3 regions of the Pseudoalteromonas sp. NS-SX12 genome follow, and region 1 is predicted to be linked to each of the others. Evidence: predicted binding sites of a transcription regulator. Region 1 holds the regulator's gene; each other region holds the start of a gene.
The links. Region 1 encodes MetJ, which represses methionine synthesis genes. Its sites were predicted from a motif close to TAGACGTCTAGACGTCTA; they were not measured.
Positions count from the first base shown of each region.

Region 1 (6,377 bases):
TATTAGTGGTAATAAAGTACAAGCCATAAATACCGGCCGACACTAAAACAACCGCGGCTACTAACGCAGCAACAGGAAAAGGGCGTTTGCTTGGGGTCGTTTTTTTAGGGGCACGTTTTTTATTTACGTAATCTCTTTGGGCCATTGTTTACTATTTTCTTATGCCATTGAAACTGGGTCGATATCGATACTCCAGCGGACCTTTGTTGCTAGCTTACTCTGACTTATGTAGCTAACAAGTTGATGTAGGTATAAGTGCAATTTTTTGCGCTCATTACCTTGAATATGGAGCTGGTAGCGGTATTTGCCTGCAATGCGCTCAAGTGCTGCAGGAACAGGTCCGAGCAATTGTATACCAGAAGGCAGTTGTTCTGGAATAAGGTCGTACAAAAAATTATTGATGTCGTTTAGCTTATGCGACTCGCAACGAATGATTGCAAGACTAGTGTAGGGGGGTAGCAAGGTTTCTTCACGTTCACGCAAAGCATAACGGGAAAAGTCTTGGTAGCCATTATTGATTAAGTCTTGTAATAGCGGATGTTCTGGAAAATGTGTTTGGAGCAATACCGTGCCGGCTTCACCGCTACGCCCTGCGCGACCTGAAACTTGGGTAATTAATTGGGCTAGGTGCTCTGTAGCGCGAAAATCGTAAGAGTAGAGTCCGCTATCTACATCCATAATGACGACTAGCGACACTTCACTAAAATGATGTCCTTTAGCGAGCATTTGGGTGCCAATTAAAATGCGCGGTTCGCCTTTGTTTATGTCGTGCAGTGCGCTTTCTAAACTGCCTTTTTTACGGGTTGAATCGCGGTCAACTCGGGTGATTGGGGTGTCTGGAAAGCTTTCAGCTAAAAACTCAGCAACTTGTTCTGTACCTTGTCCTGCGGGGATAATTTGCGTACTACCGCAATTTGGACATTGTGTTGGCACATGCTCTTGCGCTCCGCAATGATGGCAAATTAAATTGCGAATATGTTTGTGATAGGTGGCATTGGCGCTACAGCGTTGGCATTGACTTAGCCAGCCACATTCGTGGCAAATAAGACTAGGCGAAAAACCTCTACGATTTAAAAACACCATAACTTGCTTACCTTTAGTAAGCTCTTTTTTGATGTAATCAAGCGTTGCAAGTGCAAGACCAGACTGCTGATGCTGCCCTCGCATATCAAGTAGCACATACTGATTATCGCTTTGTGTTTGTGCTCGCTCAGTTAATGTAAGCAGTTGGTACTTATTATTTGTGGCATTATGAATCGTTTCGAGCGACGGCGTTGCACTACCCAAGATTAATGGAATCGCTAGTTTAGCAGCACGAAAGCATGCCAAATCACGGGCGTGGTAGCGCAGTGAATCTTGCTGTTTAAATGACAAGTCGTGCTCTTCATCAACAATAATCATCGCAAGTTTGGCAAATGGTAAAAACACACTAGAGCGGGTGCCAATTACAATGGCAGCGCTTTGAGTTTGTGCTGCACGCCAAGTTGATAGGCGTTCATTATCCGTCATTGCGGAGTGCCAAAGCATAATAGGCACATTAGGGAAGCGCCTACGAAAGCGGTTAACGGTTTGTGGCGTTAAGCCAATTTCGGGTACCAGCACTAACGCTTGTTTACCTTGTTGCAATGGCTTTTCCAGAGCTTGCAGATAAACTTCTGTTTTTCCGCTGCCAGTTACACCTTCAAGCAAATAGCAGGTATAGCCTGTAGCTTGATTAATTGCTGCAAGTGCAATGGCTTGTTCACGCTTAAGCTTGGGTTTATCGCCGATTGCGAGAGGTTTTGATTGCCAATCACGATTGTATTCAACCGTTTTTTCAATAATCTCTTTTTCCAGCAGTGATTTAACGGTTGCACTACTAAAGCCGAGCGCACTCAATTCGGTAACTGGCGTACTGCCCGAATCAACTAAATGCTCGATTAGTTGGCGCTGTTTTTTACCATTCACTGATGCATTTTCATCGATTAGTTTAATGATAGGCACCGCAGACTTATCAACTGCTTCGCCTTTATTTAACAAAGTTGGTAGTGCAACTTGGTAGCACTCGCCAAGTGGGTTTTGATAATAATGACTCGCAAATTCGATAAGGCTGATCATGTGGCGATCAATAATCGCGTTGTTATCAATTAAACGTGAAATAGGTTTTAGTTTATCGAGAAATTCACTATTTGATTTTAACGCAACAACAATGCCGACAAGTTGCTGACGGCCAAACTGAACTGCAACACGACAACCTACCGCAATATTAGTTTGAAACTGAGGTTCAACGAGGTAATCAAAGTTACGGTAAAGCGGTACATTTAAGGCAATTTCTGCAACAACAGGCGTAGTCATTCAACTTTTATTTTTAGAGCGTATTTGTGGAAATTAAATCATGGCATTGTGTTTGCGGCTAGTGTTAAACAAAATTTATCTGAAGATGGTTAAAGATCTTGCTATTGGCATGTTAGTTGGCTAGAATTCGCGCCCTATATATTTTTGTTTAACAACGTATGGTGCCAGACTTCGGGTTTGGAGAGCGATGCGGCCTAATTAGAGGTTTACTATGAAAGAAGGTATCCACCCTAAGTACGAAGCAATCAATGCTACTTGTTCTTGTGGTAACAAATTCGAAACGCGTTCAACTCTTTGTAAAGACATCCACTTAGATGTTTGTTCAGAGTGTCACCCGTTCTACACTGGTAAGCAAAAAGTGCTTGATACAGGTGGTCGTGTTGATCGCTTCAACAAGCGTTTTGGCGCGCTTTCAAGCAAAAAATAAGAGCTATTTTAGTTCTTTCAAAAAAGCACCTAAGGGTGCTTTTTTTGTATCTAAAATTTAATATGAATTTTTGTCATGTTATATGGTTTTTCTATGTCTTTTTATTCTAAATAGATGGCTATATACTGGATTATAGATAGCTTCAATATTCATTATTTTTACTATCTGTTGGCAAAATAGTATCTGTCGAGTGTAAAAAATAGATGGTTGTGAATCTGGTCGGATCTGAATTAACTTCAATCTGGTAATGATTTAGCAGAAAATATCCACAAGCCTATTGTTGTAAATTCAACTATGGTCTTAGGTTAAGATATAACCGCATTTAACTTCTATTTACTCTAAATGCCGTACTATTAAACCAGTATCTCTCACTTTTAACATCGTAGGATAAGGCACGCATGTCTGACATAAGAGAAAAAGCGCTACAATACCATTCTGAACCCGTTCCTGGAAAAATCAGCATCGAATTAACCAAACCAGCAGAGACAGTTAATGATCTTGCATTAGCTTATAGTCCTGGTGTTGCTGAGCCAGTTCGTGAGATCGCAGCAGATCCGAACAATGCATATAAATATACTGCAAAGGGTAATATGGTCGCTGTTATCTCAAACGGTACTGCAATTTTAGGTTTAGGTAATTTAGGGCCGCTTGCATCAAAACCTGTTATGGAAGGTAAGGCGTTATTATTTAAGCGTTTTGCTGGTTTAGATTCAATTGATATTGAAGTTAAGCACCGTACTACTGAAGACTTTATTAATACTGTAGAAAATATTGCAGATACTTTTGGTGGTATTAACCTGGAAGATATTAAAGCGCCAGAGTGTTTTGAAATTGAAAAAGCGCTTATTGAACGTTGTAGTGTGCCAGTATTTCATGATGACCAACATGGTACCGCGATTGTAACTGCGGCGGGCATGCTGAATGCGTTAGAGATCCAAGGTAAAAAGTTAAAAGATGCATTAATTGTATGTTTAGGTGCAGGTGCAGCAGCAATTGCATGTATGGAGCTGTTAATTAAATGTGGTGCACAACGTGAGCACATTTATATGCTTGATAGAAAAGGGGTTATTCATACGCGTCGTGATGACCTAAATGAATACAAAATGTTGTTTGCGAATAATACAGATAAGCGCACCTTACAAGATGTTATTGAAGAAGCAGACGTATTTGTGGGTGTTTCAGGTCCTGACTTATTGGCTCCTGAAGATCTAAAATTAATGGCAGATAAGCCTGTGGTATTTGCGTGTTCTAACCCTGATCCTGAAATTAAACCGGAAGTGGCGAATGCTGCGCGCAATGATTTAATTATGGCTACAGGTCGTTCAGATTACCCTAACCAAGTTAACAATGTATTGTGTTTCCCATTTATTTTCCGCGGTGCGCTTGATGTGCGCGCAACAGCGATTAATGACGAAATGAAAATTGCGGCGGTAAATGCGATTCGCGAAATTGCTAAAGAGCCAGTACCGCAAGAGGTATTGTCAGCGTCTGGTGAATCAAGCCTTGAATTTGGTAAAGATTACATCATTCCTAAGCCAATGGACCCGCGTTTGCTTCCGCGAGTAGCACGTGCGGTTGCAGAAGCTGCGGTTGAGTCAGGCGTTGCGCAGATTGAAATGCCAGAAAACTACATGCTTTAACTTGGTTAAAAGCAAAAAAACCTCAGCAATTGCTGAGGTTTTTTTTATTCATCTTCAAGCTCTGGAACCGGTAAGCCGCGTTCAGCAAGAATTTCTTTTACCCTTTGCGGAATATGCTCAGGGTTATCTTTTCTCAGATCTTCATCGTCAGGCAATGGCTGACCTGTAAACGCATGCAAAAATGCTTCACACAGTAGTTCGCTATTGGTTGCATGACGTAAGTTATTTACTTGTCTACGAGTGCGCTCGTCTGTCAGTACTTTCAATACGTTAAGTGGGATAGATACGGTAATTTTTTTCACTTGTTCTGATTTTTTACCGTGTTCTGCATATGGGTGAATATATTCACCGTTCCATTCAGTTGCCATAAAGTGTACTAGCCTATATCTGTTACGATTTAATTTTGACGATAGCCTGTATATTAAGAGGCAAAATTTTATCGTTTTAAAATATATAGTCAAATATCATTTATTTGGCTATATAGACGTGTAAAAGTTTTGACTTCCATTACTTACTGGTTTAACCTTTTAGACGTCTAAACATCCAAGTGGCAGAGTTATGAAGCAGAACAAACAAACAACCCTTGCTGTTCGCAATGGCATTACCGCAGATAAGCATCATGGTGCGGTTGTTCCACCATTATATTTATCGACGACTTATTCGTTCGCCGATTTTGATAAAAAGCGTGATTATGATTACGGCCGTAGCGGCAATCCTAATCGCGATATTTTGGCTGATACGCTTGCTAAGCTAGAAGGCGGTGAAAAGGGGATTGTAACTGCAACAGGTATGGCTGCTGTTCACTTATGCACACAAATCTTAACACCAGAAGATACTATTTTAATTCCTCATGATTGCTATGGCGGCAGTTACCGTTTATTCACGAGCCTTGAAAAACGCGGTTTATTAAAGGTAGCGGTTGTCGACTTTACACAAGCGTCTTGCTATGAGCAGATTAAAGCAATTAAACCTAAGCTAGTGTGGATTGAAACGCCAAGTAACCCAGTTTTACGTTTAACTGATATTGCCAACGTAGTGGAAGTTTCTCACTCGGTAGGGGCGTTAGTGGGAGCTGACAACACGTTTTTATCTCCAGCATTGCAAAACCCAATTTCATTTGGTGTAGATATTGTTATCCACTCAACCACAAAATACATCAATGGCCACTCAGATGTTGTTGGTGGCGTGGTTATCACACGCACCGCGGAGTTAGGCGAAGAGCTCGCTTGGTGGGCAAATAATATTGGCATTACAGGTGCGCCATTTGATGCGTATTTAACGCTGCGTGGTATTCGTACTTTAAATGTGCGTATTAAACAGCACCAAGAAAATGCATTTGCTATCGCACGCTATTTAGAAACCTGTGAGCATGTAGAGAAAGTTTATTACCCAGGTCTTGAAAGTCATCCACAACATGATTTAGCAAAAGCACAGCAAAAAGGTTTTGGTGGCATGGTGAGCTTTAGTATTAAAGGCACAATTGAAGATACGGCTAAATTTTTAACCAGTGTAGAACAGTTTAGCCTCGCTGAATCACTTGGTGGTGTAGAGAGCTTAATTTGTCACCCAGCTACCATGACACACGCCGGCATGGCGCCTGAAGCACGAATTAAAGCAGGCGTTAACGATACGTTAATTCGTATTTCTGTTGGTATTGAAGATGTTGAAGATTTAATCGCAGATCTTGAACAAGCATTCGCAAAAACAATTAACAAAGATGTCGCTGCTGGTGGAGAAAAAAGCACTCAATGCTGCGCTGCACGACCTGCATTGTGGTGATTATTTAAATGACAAAACAAGTATATAAATTTGGTGGGTCAAGCCTAAGCAGTGCCAAGCGCTACCATGCAGTTGCCAATATTTGTCAGCAACTAGCGTATGGCGATGCCATTGTTGTATCTGCTGCAGGTAAAACGACCGACACGCTTGTGCGCTTGTGGTCGTGTTATCACAATCAAGATCATAAAGGTGTTGGT
Region 1 covers NZ_CM170634.1:1,296,852-1,303,228, forward strand. Annotated here, with positions in the region: gene AC2IOM_RS06135 (SPOR domain-containing protein) at 1-145, opposite strand, end outside; gene priA (primosomal protein N') at 160-2,334, opposite strand; gene rpmE (50S ribosomal protein L31) at 2,546-2,761, shown strand; gene AC2IOM_RS06150 (malic enzyme-like NAD(P)-binding protein) at 3,160-4,401, shown strand; gene metJ (met regulon transcriptional regulator MetJ) at 4,446-4,769, opposite strand; gene metB (cystathionine gamma-synthase) at 4,960-6,180, shown strand; gene metL (bifunctional aspartate kinase/homoserine dehydrogenase II) at 6,189-6,377, shown strand, end outside.

Region 2 (6,377 bases), 280 kb from region 1:
AAGCTTGACGCCACACCAACCGCACGCGAAGCGTTATTAACATACACCACACCTTTGTCATATTCAGGTTCAATTTTAACCGCCGTATGCGCTTTTGATGTAGTTGCACCGCCAATTAATAACGGAATATCAAACCCTTGGCGTGTCATTTCTTTTGCCACATGCACCATTTCATCAAGCGATGGCGTAATCAGGCCAGAAAGACCAATAATATCGACTTTTTCTTCAATGGCGGTACGTAAAATAGTTTCTGCAGGTACCATTACCCCAAGGTCGATCACTTCATAGTTATTACATTGCAGTACAACACCCACAATGTTTTTACCAATGTCGTGCACATCGCCTTTAACGGTAGCCATTAGGATTTTACCGTTGGTTGCACCCTCTTCTTTTTCCGCTTCAATATAAGGGTCGAGGTAGGCAACTGCGCGCTTCATTACACGCGCCGATTTAACTACTTGTGGTAAGAACATTTTACCAGCACCAAACAGGTCGCCTACTACGTTCATACCGTCCATTAATGGACCTTCAATTACTTGAATTGGTTTATCAGCTTGCTGGCGTGCCTCTTCGGTATCTTCATCAATAAATTCGGTAATACCTTTAACAAGAGCATGCTCTAAACGTTTAGCAACAGGCCAGCTGCGCCATTCTAAATCTTCTTTTTTTGCTTCAACGCCTTGCCCTGAGTATTTAGGCGCAAGTTCAACTAAGCGCTCGCCGGCTTCAGGGTCGGTATTTAATACTACGTCTTCAACTGCATCTCGTAGCTCTTTTGGAATATCATCATAAACCGCAAGCTGACCGGCATTTACGATACCCATGTCCATACCCGCTTTAATCGCGTGATATAAAAACACTGAGTGAATGGCTTCACGCACCGGGTTATTACCACGGAATGAGAAAGATACGTTTGAGACACCGCCCGACACTTTACAGTGCGGTAAGTTTTGTTTAATGCGGCGCGTACCTTCAATAAACTCAACGGCGTAGTTGTCGTGCTCTTCAATACCCGTAGCTACCGCAAAAATATTCGGGTCAAAAATAATGTCTTCCGGCGGAAAACCTAATTGCTCTACTAGAATACGGTACGAACGCTGACAGATTTCAAACTTACGGTCGGCCGTTTCGGCTTGCCCTGTTTCATCAAACGCCATCACAACGGCAGCTGCACCAAAACGCTTAATGATTTTAGCTTGCTTTATAAACGGCTCTTCACCTTCTTTAAGTGAAATTGAGTTAACGATTGCCTTACCTTGAATGCATTTTAAGCCTGCTTCAATTACATCCCACTTCGATGAGTCGACCATAATGGGTACACGAGAGATATCTGGCTCTGACGCAATTAGATTTAAAAAGCGAACCATTGCCGCTTTTGAGTCCAACATGGCTTCATCCATGTTGATATCAATAATTTGCGCGCCGTTTTCTACTTGTTCACGGGCAACCTCGAGTGCGGTTTCGTAATCTTCTTCTAGGATTAAACGTTTAAAACGGGCTGAACCCGTAACATTGGTACGTTCACCAACATTGGTAAATACTGCTGTACTGCTTGTCATGTTTGCTCCTAGTTTAAATTACAGGCTTCAAGGCCAGCTAAGCGCATGCGCACTTCAATTTCAGGTAATTGGCGCGGTGCTACATTTTTTGTGCCTTGATACATCGCATTAATATGCTCAGGCGTGGTGCCACAACAGCCACCAACAATATTGATAAAGCCCGACTCTGCCCAATCAATAATTTCTTTTGCCATTTCGTCCGCTTCTAAATCGTATTCACCAAATTCGTTCGGTAGGCCTGCGTTGGGGTGAACCGATACAAAGGTTTCACACACACGCGATAACTCTTCTACATATTGGCGTAGTAAATCTGGCCCAAGGGCACAGTTAAGGCCAATTGAAATAGGCTTAATATGACGAATAGAATTGTAGAATGCCTCGGTTGTTTGGCCCGATAAAGTTCGGCCCGATGCATCAGTAATGGTGCCTGAAATCATTACGGGTAAAGTAACGCCTGCGCGCTCGAATGCTTCTTCTACTGCAAAAGCCGCTGCTTTTGAATTAAGCGTATCGAAAATAGTCTCAATCAGAATTAAATCCGCACCACCTTCAATCAATGCCAACGTTGATTCAATGTAAGCTTCAACAAGGGCATCAAAGGTAACGTTTCTAAAGCCTGGATCGTTTACATCTGGTGAAATAGAACAGGTTTTTGACGTTGGACCAAGCACACCTGCAACATAACGCGGTTTAGTTGGGTCTTGTGCTTCAAATTCATCACACACTTTACGCGCCAGTTTTGCCGATTCAAGATTGATTTCACGGCTTAAGCTTGCCATTTCATAATCTTCCATTGAAATGGTAGTCGCGTTAAAGGTATTGGTTTCAATAATATCAGCGCCTGCCGCAAGGTATTCACGATGAATTTGTTCAATTATCTGTGGCTGGGTTAAACTAAGTAAGTCATTATTGCCCTTAACTAACACATGCCAATTTGCAAAGCGTTCACCGCGGTAATCTTCTTCTTCCAGTTTGTATTTCTGGATCATGGTACCCATTGCACCATCAAGAATATGAATACGCGCTTTTAATGCAGCGCTTAGCTGCTGTGATTTATTCGGCATAGTTGTTAGTCCTTACGTCTTGGCTGACTAAATTAATATCGTATGGCGTGGTTTGATAAACGTAGTAGTTTAACCAATTTGAAAATAATAAAAAGGCGTGGCTCTGCCAAGTTTTACTTGGCTTGGCGCTGGCATCATCATTGGGAAAATAATTATTTGGCTTAGGCGCATTCTGATCTTTTTCTAGGTCGCGTAAATACTCTTTTTTCAAAGTATCTGCATCGTATTCTGGGTGACCAGTTAAATACACCTGCGAACCGGATTTATTCTTAATTAAAAACGCACCGACCTCTGGCGATCCGGCAATGACTTCAAGCTGGCTGTGGTTTGCAATATCAGCTTCATTAATATGACCATAGCGCGAATGTGGCACTAAGAATTCATCGTCAAAACCGCGTGTTAGCGCTGCGTGTTCAAAATAGCGTTGATGTTTAAACACGCCACAGAGCTTTTTCGCTTTAAGTTTTCGCTTTAATCCATAGTGATGAAATAGCCCTGCATGAGCGGCCCAGCACGAAAATAAGGTAGAAGTAACATGTTGCTCAGCCCAGTCGAAAATCTCTTTCAACTCTTGCCAATAAGCAACATCGCTATATTCAAGGTGTGCCAAAGGCGCGCCAGTCACAATCATGGCATCGTAGTTTTCGTTTTTAACTTCTGAGAAATACTTATAGAACATATCAAGATGTTGCTCAGAGGTATTTTTGCTACGGTGAGTATCTAAACGCAGTAACTCCACATTTACCTGCAGCGGCGAATTAGCCAGCAAACGAATAAACTGTACTTCAGTCTCAACCTTATTAGGCATCAGGTTTAAAATGGCTAATCGCATCGGGCGGATCTCTTGTGTTTGCGCACGGCTTTGTGGCATTACAAACACATTTTCTTGCCTTAATGTATTAATGGCGGGCAATTGATCGCGCACTGTGATTGGCATCATTTAATCCTTATTACTATGGTAAATTGGGTTTAACCTGACGCTAATTATGAACGGATAGCCGGAAATATCAAGCTCTAGATGTTTAGATGTCTATTTAAAATTTACGTAAAAAATACACCAACCGTACTTCTACCAACAAACCCGCCTCGCATTTCATAATCAGTGCTTTGTAAAAGTCATTATTACACCCTCATCGCTTAAACCAACTTTTGAGCAATACAGTTGATTTTAATAATTTTTTACATTTTTCGAATAACAAATGTTGCGACAAATAAAAAACACCATTAGGATCGAATAAAAATCAATATCATTTGCATTACAATGAGCTTTTTAGCAATTATCCCAATCTGGCTTGGATGCCTAGCCTGTTACTTAGGCAGTGAAAAACAACTACTGCTCAGTAAACCAATGAATAAATCTATTGCTAATTTTTTATTAGTTATTGGTTATGTTATTGGTGTTGCCATTTTCTCGCTGTCTTTTGCGCTTGCATCTTCGTTATTGGCGGCCTTTGTCACATTAATGCTTGCGCTGGTAAGCCACACAATTTTAAGCACTTATACAACAAGCATTTGGCGTTTCAATACACCCGTTGTGGTATCGCTATTAGTTTTAACGGGGGTGAGCTATGTGGCCTAAAACGTTGATTGGCTTCTTTTTTGGTCTTTTACTATCCATTTCTATCGTGCTCAATTTAAATTTGATTTTGCCATTAGCAGAAGACGTTAGGCTTATTTCAGGGCTAATGTTGGCATTCCCAATTTGGGCGGGCGTATTGGTGTGGAGTTACGCATTCGAAAAAGCACGCAAAGCTGCCAAAAACATTAGCCTTGTTCTTATCCCCTCTTGCTTACTCAACGTTATTCTTTTGATGAGTCAATAATAATGAATAATAAAACTCTAAAATCATTAACTAACGCACATGCATGGATTGGTCTTGTTATTTCCATCGTGTTATTTATTGTATTTTTTGCCGGTTCAATTAGCTTATTTCGCGAAAACATTGTGGCATGGGAAAAACTACCAATACATGCAAATCAAACTGTATCCACAGATTCTCAAAATGTTAGTTACGATAACGCTATCGCAACCATTAGTAAGCAATATGATGTATATGTCGACCACAGGTTTTATTTATTACCGCCAACTGAACATTCACCGTACATAGAAGCGTACTTTGCAAAAAATATTGAAGGTACCGACCCAAAAACAGGAGAAGATCATAGCGATGTGCATATTATGCTGGATGCACAGAGCGGCGAAATTATTGGCAATGCCGATACGGTGGATTTTGGTAATTTTGTTTACCAGCTTCATTACAACTTAGGCCTTGGCCGCATTGGTTTGTATTTTGTCGGGATCATTACCCTGTTCTTTTTTGTTGCGGTGCTTAGCGGGTTACTTATTCATTGGCGCAAGCTTTTCAAAAATTTCTTTCAATACCGTAAAGATAGCAATAAAGACAAATGGTTAGACGCGCATAATATTATCGGCACCATGGGACTGCCGTTTCATGTGATGTATGCCTTCACCGGATTAGTTTTTAATTTAGTGATTGTCTACCAAATTTCTTATGCCCTTGTGTTGTACCAAGGCGACCAACAAAAGTTACTCGCGGCAGCAGGATTTAACGAACCCCATATTGATATCATCGACAACAAAATGACGATGAACGGCATCGACAGATTGCGTGCAATGGCAGAAAAAGACATGGATAACGCAATCATTGACCGCATTATGATTGAGCACTTTGGCGATGAAAGCGCCGTCGCGATTTTTACAGGGCAAAAGCAAGACAGATTTGCCACCGAAACCGCAGTACATTACCAACTAAGTAATCAACAACAAATTTATCTTACTAAAGACAACTACGATAATGCCGTGCGCAGTGGCTTAGGTGTAATTGCCCGTTTGCACTTTGGCGATTTTGCTGGCTACGGTTTGCGGTTAGCTTTCTTTTTGCTCGGCTTAGCAACCTGTTATGTAATTTTAACCGGCAATTTAATGTGGCTAGAAAAACGCGCAAAACAGCGTAATCAAAGTCAGCGCTCACTTAATTTTGTCACGCGAATGACAAGCGGTGGCTTTATTGGCTTTATCTTTGCCATTGCTGTGGGCTTTAGTGCCGCGCGCATTATACCAATTGAGATAACAACGCGTGCAGAGATTATTGAAAACAGTGTATTTTCGGCATTTTTGCTGATGTTAGTTCTTGCTCAATTAATCAAACACAATGCGAGATTCAATCAATACTCATTGCAACTGAGCGGCGCAATATTTGCCCTTGTTGTCGTACTGGACTGGGTTTTACTGCCTAGCGAAACAGCACAACAACTCGCAGAACACAAATTTGATGTTGTGATTACGCAAAGCATCTTACTACTGCTTAGCGGTATTAGCTTTTTTGCAGCAAAACAAGTGACAAAAAAGCCCGCGTTTAAAAGCTCTCAAACACAACCAAATGTTACTGAATTAACTACTCAATAAATTATTCACACAACTACATACTAAAAAGGACGATATGTTTACTGTTAAACGTAGAACCAATGCTGTAACGGCTGCAGTAAAATATGCACTAGCGACCAGCTTGATTGTTTCACCATTAACTATGGCTGAAGACGACAATGAACTTGAAAAGATTATTGTTACTGGCCAAAAAATTGACCGCACTTTGCAAGAAACCCCTGCCAGTGTAGCCGTAATCACCAATAAAGCACTGGAAGAGCAAAAGCTTAATAATCTTTACGATGCCCTATCTGTTGTGCCTAATGTGACTGGCGAAGTTGGCGTGGGCGGCTTTACAATTCGTGGTAT
Region 2 covers NZ_CM170634.1:1,575,438-1,581,814, reverse strand. Annotated here, with positions in the region: gene metH (methionine synthase) at 1-1,559, opposite strand, end outside; gene AC2IOM_RS07400 (homocysteine S-methyltransferase family protein) at 1,568-2,623, opposite strand; gene AC2IOM_RS07395 (homoserine O-succinyltransferase) at 2,613-3,560, opposite strand; gene AC2IOM_RS07390 (hypothetical protein) at 3,885-4,202, shown strand; gene AC2IOM_RS07385 (hypothetical protein) at 4,192-4,446, shown strand; gene AC2IOM_RS07380 (PepSY-associated TM helix domain-containing protein) at 4,449-6,050, shown strand; gene AC2IOM_RS07375 (TonB-dependent receptor) at 6,085-6,377, shown strand, end outside.
Region 2: the regulator MetJ is predicted to act here: its motif matches at 3,639-3,656, upstream of AC2IOM_RS07395 (homoserine O-succinyltransferase).

Region 3 (6,377 bases), 920 kb from region 1:
AACCGTGAAGCGCTTCACTTAATTGACCTTCTTGGCGTTTAATTTGTTCCGCTTGGGTAATGTTTTGCTGCTTTAACGTTACGTTTTCAGCACGTAATTGATTGATTACATCACCTTGCTGCTGCGCCTTAGTTTTAAGTTCATCAACGCTATGAATTGATTCTTTTAACAGGGCATTTAGCTCTTCATTACGCTCATTAAGTTCACGGCAGTGATGCTTCATTACCGATTTACTCATATTCGCTTCTTCAACTTGTTGCTGGAGATCTTGAAGCTTAGCGGTCACTTCTACGCTTGGTTTTTTCTTTGCGTCTGTTAACTGTTCCATCAGTGTTTCAAGCATGGCGTTTGAGTTTTCCCACTCACGCTCAATTAACTGCACATGCTTAATAATCATCGCATGATCATTTTGCAATTGCTCAAACTGCTGCTGTTTTTCTAAAAGCAGTTTCTTCTGTTCAATTAATTGTTCAGTAAGCGCTTTTTCATGTGCACGCTGTGCAAAGGAGGTAATATTAGCTTGTACGGGATCTGAACCGCAAACAAGTTCAGGAGCATTTCGTTCAGAGGTAACCATTTCCCTTTCCTCGTTATTATACCTATCAAAAGTTGGTTAAATTTTAGCAAGATAAAGGCAGGGGGGAATTTGATCTAAATCAGTTTTTTTAATTAAGAATCGTTATCAAAGGTAAAACTATTGCGCTAGATCAAAAAAGCGATGCATTTGCATCGCTTTTGATTATTATAGCTTTTTTTGCAATTATACGAGTTGATTCGCTTTTGCTACGATATTCTCTACCGTAAAGCCAAAGTGTTCAAATAGTTCATTTGCAGGCGCAGATTCACCAAATGTTGTCATACCTACAACCGCGCCATTTAAACCAACGTACTTATACCAGTAATCTTCAATGCCCGCTTCTACCGCGACACGTTTAGTTACTGCACTTGGTAGTACTGATTCTTTATAAGCCGCATCTTGTACGTCAAATAAATCAGTTGACGGCATAGAAACAACACGTACTTTTTTACCTTGAGCGCGAAGTTCAGCTGCTGCTTGCATTGAAAGCTCAACTTCAGAACCTGTTGCAATAAGAATAATCTCAGGCTCACCATCACAGCTTAATACGTAACCACCTTTACGTACATTCGCTAATTGCTCAGCTGTACGCGCTTGTTGTTGTAAGCCCTGACGTGTAAATACAAGTGATGTTGGGCCATCTTTACGCTCAATAGCATCTTGCCATGCAATTGCAGACTCAACTTGGTCACATGGGCGCCAGTTAACTAAGTTAGGCGTTAAACGCATGCTTGCTAGCTGTTCAACTGGTTGGTGCGTAGGACCATCTTCTCCTAAACCGATTGAATCGTGCGTATACACAAAGATTGAAGGCTGCTTCATAAGCGCCGCCATACGTACTGCGTTACGCGCGTATTCCATAAACATTAAGAACGTCGCACCGTAAGGAATAAAGCCTTTATGCAGCGCAATACCATTCATAATTGCCGACATACCAAATTCACGTACACCGTAGAAGATGTAGTTACCTGATGCGTCATTTGCTGTTAAGCCTTTTGAACCTTCCCAAAGTGTCAGGTTTGAACCTGCAAGGTCAGCAGAACCACCCATAAACTCAGGTAACATAGGGCCAAACGCATTAAGTGCATTTTGTGATGCTTTACGTGTCGCTGGGTTTTCAGGGTTTGCCTGTAGGCCTTCAATATAGGCTTGTGACTTCTCAGCCCAATCAGCTGGTAATTCACCTTTTTGACGACGTTCAAACTCTGCCGCTAGTTCAGGGAAAGCTGCTTTATACGCATCAAATTTTTCAGCCCAAGACGCTTCTTTTGCGGTACCCGCTTCAACTGCATTCCAATCAGCATAAATATCAGCTGGAATATCGAAAGCATCATGCTCCCAGTTTAAAAATTCACGTGCAGCTGCAATTTCAGCATCACCTAATGGTGCACCGTGACAGTCGTGGCTACCTGATTTGTTTGGTGAACCGTAACCGATTACTGTTTTACAACAGATCAATGTTGGTTTGCCCGTTTCTGCACGTGCTTCATCAATTGCCGCGCGAATGGCTTCGCTATCGTGACCATCTACATTCCGCACAACATGCCAACCGTAAGATTCAAAACGTGCTGCCGTATCGTCAGTAAACCAACCTTCTACTTCACCGTCGATTGAAATACCGTTGTCATCCCAAAACGCAACTAGCTTACCAAGGCCTAATGTACCTGCTAGTGAACACGCTTCGTGTGAAATACCTTCCATAAGGCAACCATCACCTAGGAAACAGTAAGTAAAGTGATCAACAATATCGTGACCTTCGCGGTTAAACTGGTGCGCAAGTGCTTTTTCAGCAACAGCCATACCAACCGCGTTCGTAATACCTTGGCCTAATGGGCCTGTCGTTGTTTCAACACCCGGTGCATAACCGTATTCAGGGTGACCCGGTGTTTTAGAGTGCATTTGACGGAAGTTTTTAATTTCCTCAATTGGAAGATCATAGCCAGATAAATGCAGTAAAGAATAAATTAGCATTGAGCCGTGACCGTTTGACAGAATAAATCGGTCGCGATCAGCCCAATCAGGGTTTGCTGGATTATGGTTTAAATAGTCGCGCCATAGCACTTCAGCAATGTCTGCCATACCCATAGGGGCACCTGGGTGGCCAGACTTGGCCTGTTGCACAGCGTCCATAGATAGAACGCGAATAGCATTTGCTAGTTCTTTACGTGACGGCATGGATTTTCCTACCTCATTATTTGTTTGCTGTCATAATTTGGATACATTGGCCAATAAGCACTGGCAATAGGAAGTACTTATTGGTCAATGTACCCACGCAGCTCTATTCTTACCTATAAGCACACGCGGAGCAATGGAAAACCGACTATAATCTAGCTTCTTTATGCACAAAACAGCCTAGTAACGGTGAAGAAATTTCACTTTTAATTTTTTTTAGACGTCTAGGCGTAAAGTTGTTGTTTGCAGCGTCGTTATTCGGTAGAATACTCGACCATTTAATTGAACCTGCGCAAATCCTTGTGGCAACGCGCATTTTTTGTGAGTGAGTAGAAATACCATGGCAAGAACTTTATTTACTTCTGAGTCAGTATCTGAGGGTCATCCGGATAAAATCGCTGACCAAATTTCTGATGCGGTTTTAGACGCAATTATCACACAAGATAAGCATGCGCGTGTTGCCTGTGAAACAATGGTTAAAACAGGTGTTGCAATTATCTCTGGTGAAATTTCAACAGATGCGTGGGTAGACCTTGAGTCAATCACACGTAAAGTAATCACAGATATCGGTTACACATCATCTGACGTAGGTTTTGACGGTGACACATGTGGCATCATGAACCTTATTGGTCAACAATCACCTGAAATCGCACAAGGTGTTGACCGTACTAAGCCTGAAGAGCAAGGCGCTGGTGACCAAGGTTTAATGTTCGGTTACGCAACTAACGAAACACCAACATTAATGCCTGCGCCACTTTATTACTCGCACCTACTTGTAGAGCGTCAAGCACAAGCACGTAAGTCAGGTATTCTTCCTTGGTTACGTCCTGATGCAAAATCTCAGGTAACCTTCGTATATGAAGACGGTAAGCCTGTTGCAATTGATGCGGTTGTACTATCTACTCAGCACAACCCAGACATCGAGCAAGACGCACTAGTAGATGCTGTAATGGAAAACATTATTAAGCACACGCTACCTGCTGAGCTTTTAACTGAAGACACTAAATACTTCATTAACCCAACTGGTCGTTTCGTAATCGGTGGCCCTGTTGGTGACTGTGGTCTTACAGGTCGTAAAATCATCGTAGATACTTACGGTGGTATGGCGCGTCACGGTGGTGGTGCTTTCTCTGGTAAAGATCCATCAAAAGTTGACCGCTCTGCGGCATACGCGGGTCGCTATGTTGCTAAGAACATTGTTGCAGCTGGCCTTGCTGATAAGTGTGAAATCCAAGTTTCTTACGCTATTGGTGTTGCTGAGCCAACGTCAATCACAGTTGATACATTCGGCACAGGCAAAATCTCTGAAGAGAAATTAGTAGAGCTAGTACGTGAGCACTTCGACTTACGTCCTTACGGTATTACTAAGATGCTTGACCTACTTCACCCAATGTACCAAATGACTGCAGCATACGGTCACTTCGGTCGTGAACCGTTCGAAATGACGGTAGGCGAAGATACATTCACAGCATTTAGCTGGGAAAAAACAGACAAAGCAGACGCACTTCGCGCCGCTGCTGGTTTATAATAACCGTCTGATTGAGAAAAAGCGCCATTGGCGCTTTTTTTATGCCTAAAATTCAGTAAGTTGCTATGATAACCGCTCTAGCAAGTGATAAAGAAACTACACGGTGAAGTTATGTACCTTTCAATCAAGCATTACCCTGAAATAGCAAACAATACTAACCAACAAAGAATTGTACGCCTTGCCAAACCTTACTTAACAACTCCGGCAATTGTTTATATTACACATGTTTTGGTGTTGGTTTCTCTGGTTGTAATAAACCTACCAAGTGTGCAACAACTATCGCCTTTGCTTTTAAAGGGCGGTTTATTTATTACTTATTTAATAGCAATGCATTTTGCGGGCATTAATACATGGCAGCGTAAGCAGTTTTTAACACACCTTGATGAAATCCAAACAAAATCAGAACAATCCGATATCGCCCTCGCCCAGTCATCTTTATTTAATTATTGGAAAGACACTCAAATAACTAAAACCTTTATCGTTACCGCCCCTACTTTCGCACGCATGAAAACCTTCGAATTTGGTTATTTGAGCCTCAGCGAAAATGGAGAAAAAGCGATGATCCGAGTATTAGAAGACGAAAACTTGGCATCAAGCCAACTTAAAATTGCCATTTTTAACGACCAAGTCATCCCTGCGGTCATCGAGGAAAATACGCACGTTATCCTCACACTTGCAGAGCATTCGATAAATGGCACAATTAGTAAAATTAACCAAGTAGCAAAACGAAAAGTCACTACAAATCAATTAGCGATTAATTTTACCGAAAAACTATTGGTGGTCGAGTTTGAACACACGCCAAATGAGCTATCATTGGTATCCCATGTGACCAACCCACAAACCAAACTTACCTATACACTGAAACTGATAGCCATCGACTCACAAGATTATGTTGTTTATAAAGTGCTAGAAGACCACCCGTCGCGCCCGCTAATGAGTGCAGATGTAATTATCTTTAATAGCGATAATAGCGATAAAAAACAAACAGCCAATGTACTTGGTTTTTCAGAGCTCGCAACACATCACGTCGGACATTACCCGCTAGCGGGTGGTATGATTAGCTAAGTAACTCAGCTTCAGCAAACGCTATTTGATAAAAACATAGGATTTAATATGAACAAAGGACATGTAATTGCATTTGTGCTTGGCGCCCTTAGCGTCGCACTTATTTCGACATTAATGCCTTCAGATAGTCAATTAATTAGTAAAGAACAACCATCTGATAGCTCTGACCACACATTATCTGAGCCGCTAGAATCAAGCTTTAATAACATCAAAAAACCGTTAACGGAAACCCTATCCACACAGCACAAATCAATACAACACTCACTAACAGCGCTGACTAAATCTGAGCTGGTTGCTGAAGTTGAAAGGTTAGAAAGTGAATTAACACATGCTACACAAAAACATGAACAGCTGATTAAAGAGGTAAGCGAACATGCTGAAACCATGTTGCGCGACAAGGTCGCGGAGCTCGAGCAACAAATGCAACAACAACTTGAATTACTGCTCAGTGATGGCGTAGACACCCTTAATTTAGCAACTAAGTTTGAGCAACAAACCCGTGACGAACATTGGGCCGAAACGACAGAAGCGGTGTTTCAAGATTTTTTTACCACACATGATTTTATTGAATTTGTGCAACTAAAAACGATTGATTGCTGAGAAAGTATTTGCCAAATTAACTATCAGTATGCCGATGGTTTCGAATCAATACACCTGTTCCAACATAAATTATCAGAGTTTGTTACCAAACATAAATTTGCTACTAGCCAATCACAAGAGGCTAATGGTTCAGTCAATATGCATATCGCGAAATAACCTAGGGTCTGTTGACCTTTCAAGTTCGTTTTTGCAGCAGTTTGATTGGGCTTTATACAAGGCAGAGGATGCGTGGCATAGTTATTCTATGTGAGTCAGCCGATAACACAGTAGAAAACCCAATCAAGCGTTGCCGAACGGTTGTTTTGAGCGTACTTTTGTCATTGTTGCCTATATGGATGTAGGTAAGGGGAGTGAGCATGACGCGGAAGCTTTGCTCGATATTCGCTTAGATTGCTAGGCCACACATCGAGCGCCGCGATAAAAGCACGCTCAAAG
Region 3 covers NZ_CM170634.1:373,323-379,699, forward strand. Annotated here, with positions in the region: gene AC2IOM_RS01830 (hypothetical protein) at 1-577, opposite strand, end outside; gene tkt (transketolase) at 761-2,752, opposite strand; gene metK (methionine adenosyltransferase) at 3,090-4,277, shown strand; gene AC2IOM_RS01845 (hypothetical protein) at 4,389-5,342, shown strand; gene AC2IOM_RS01850 (hypothetical protein) at 5,391-5,942, shown strand.
Region 3: the regulator MetJ is predicted to act here: its motif matches at 2,967-2,984, upstream of metK (methionine adenosyltransferase).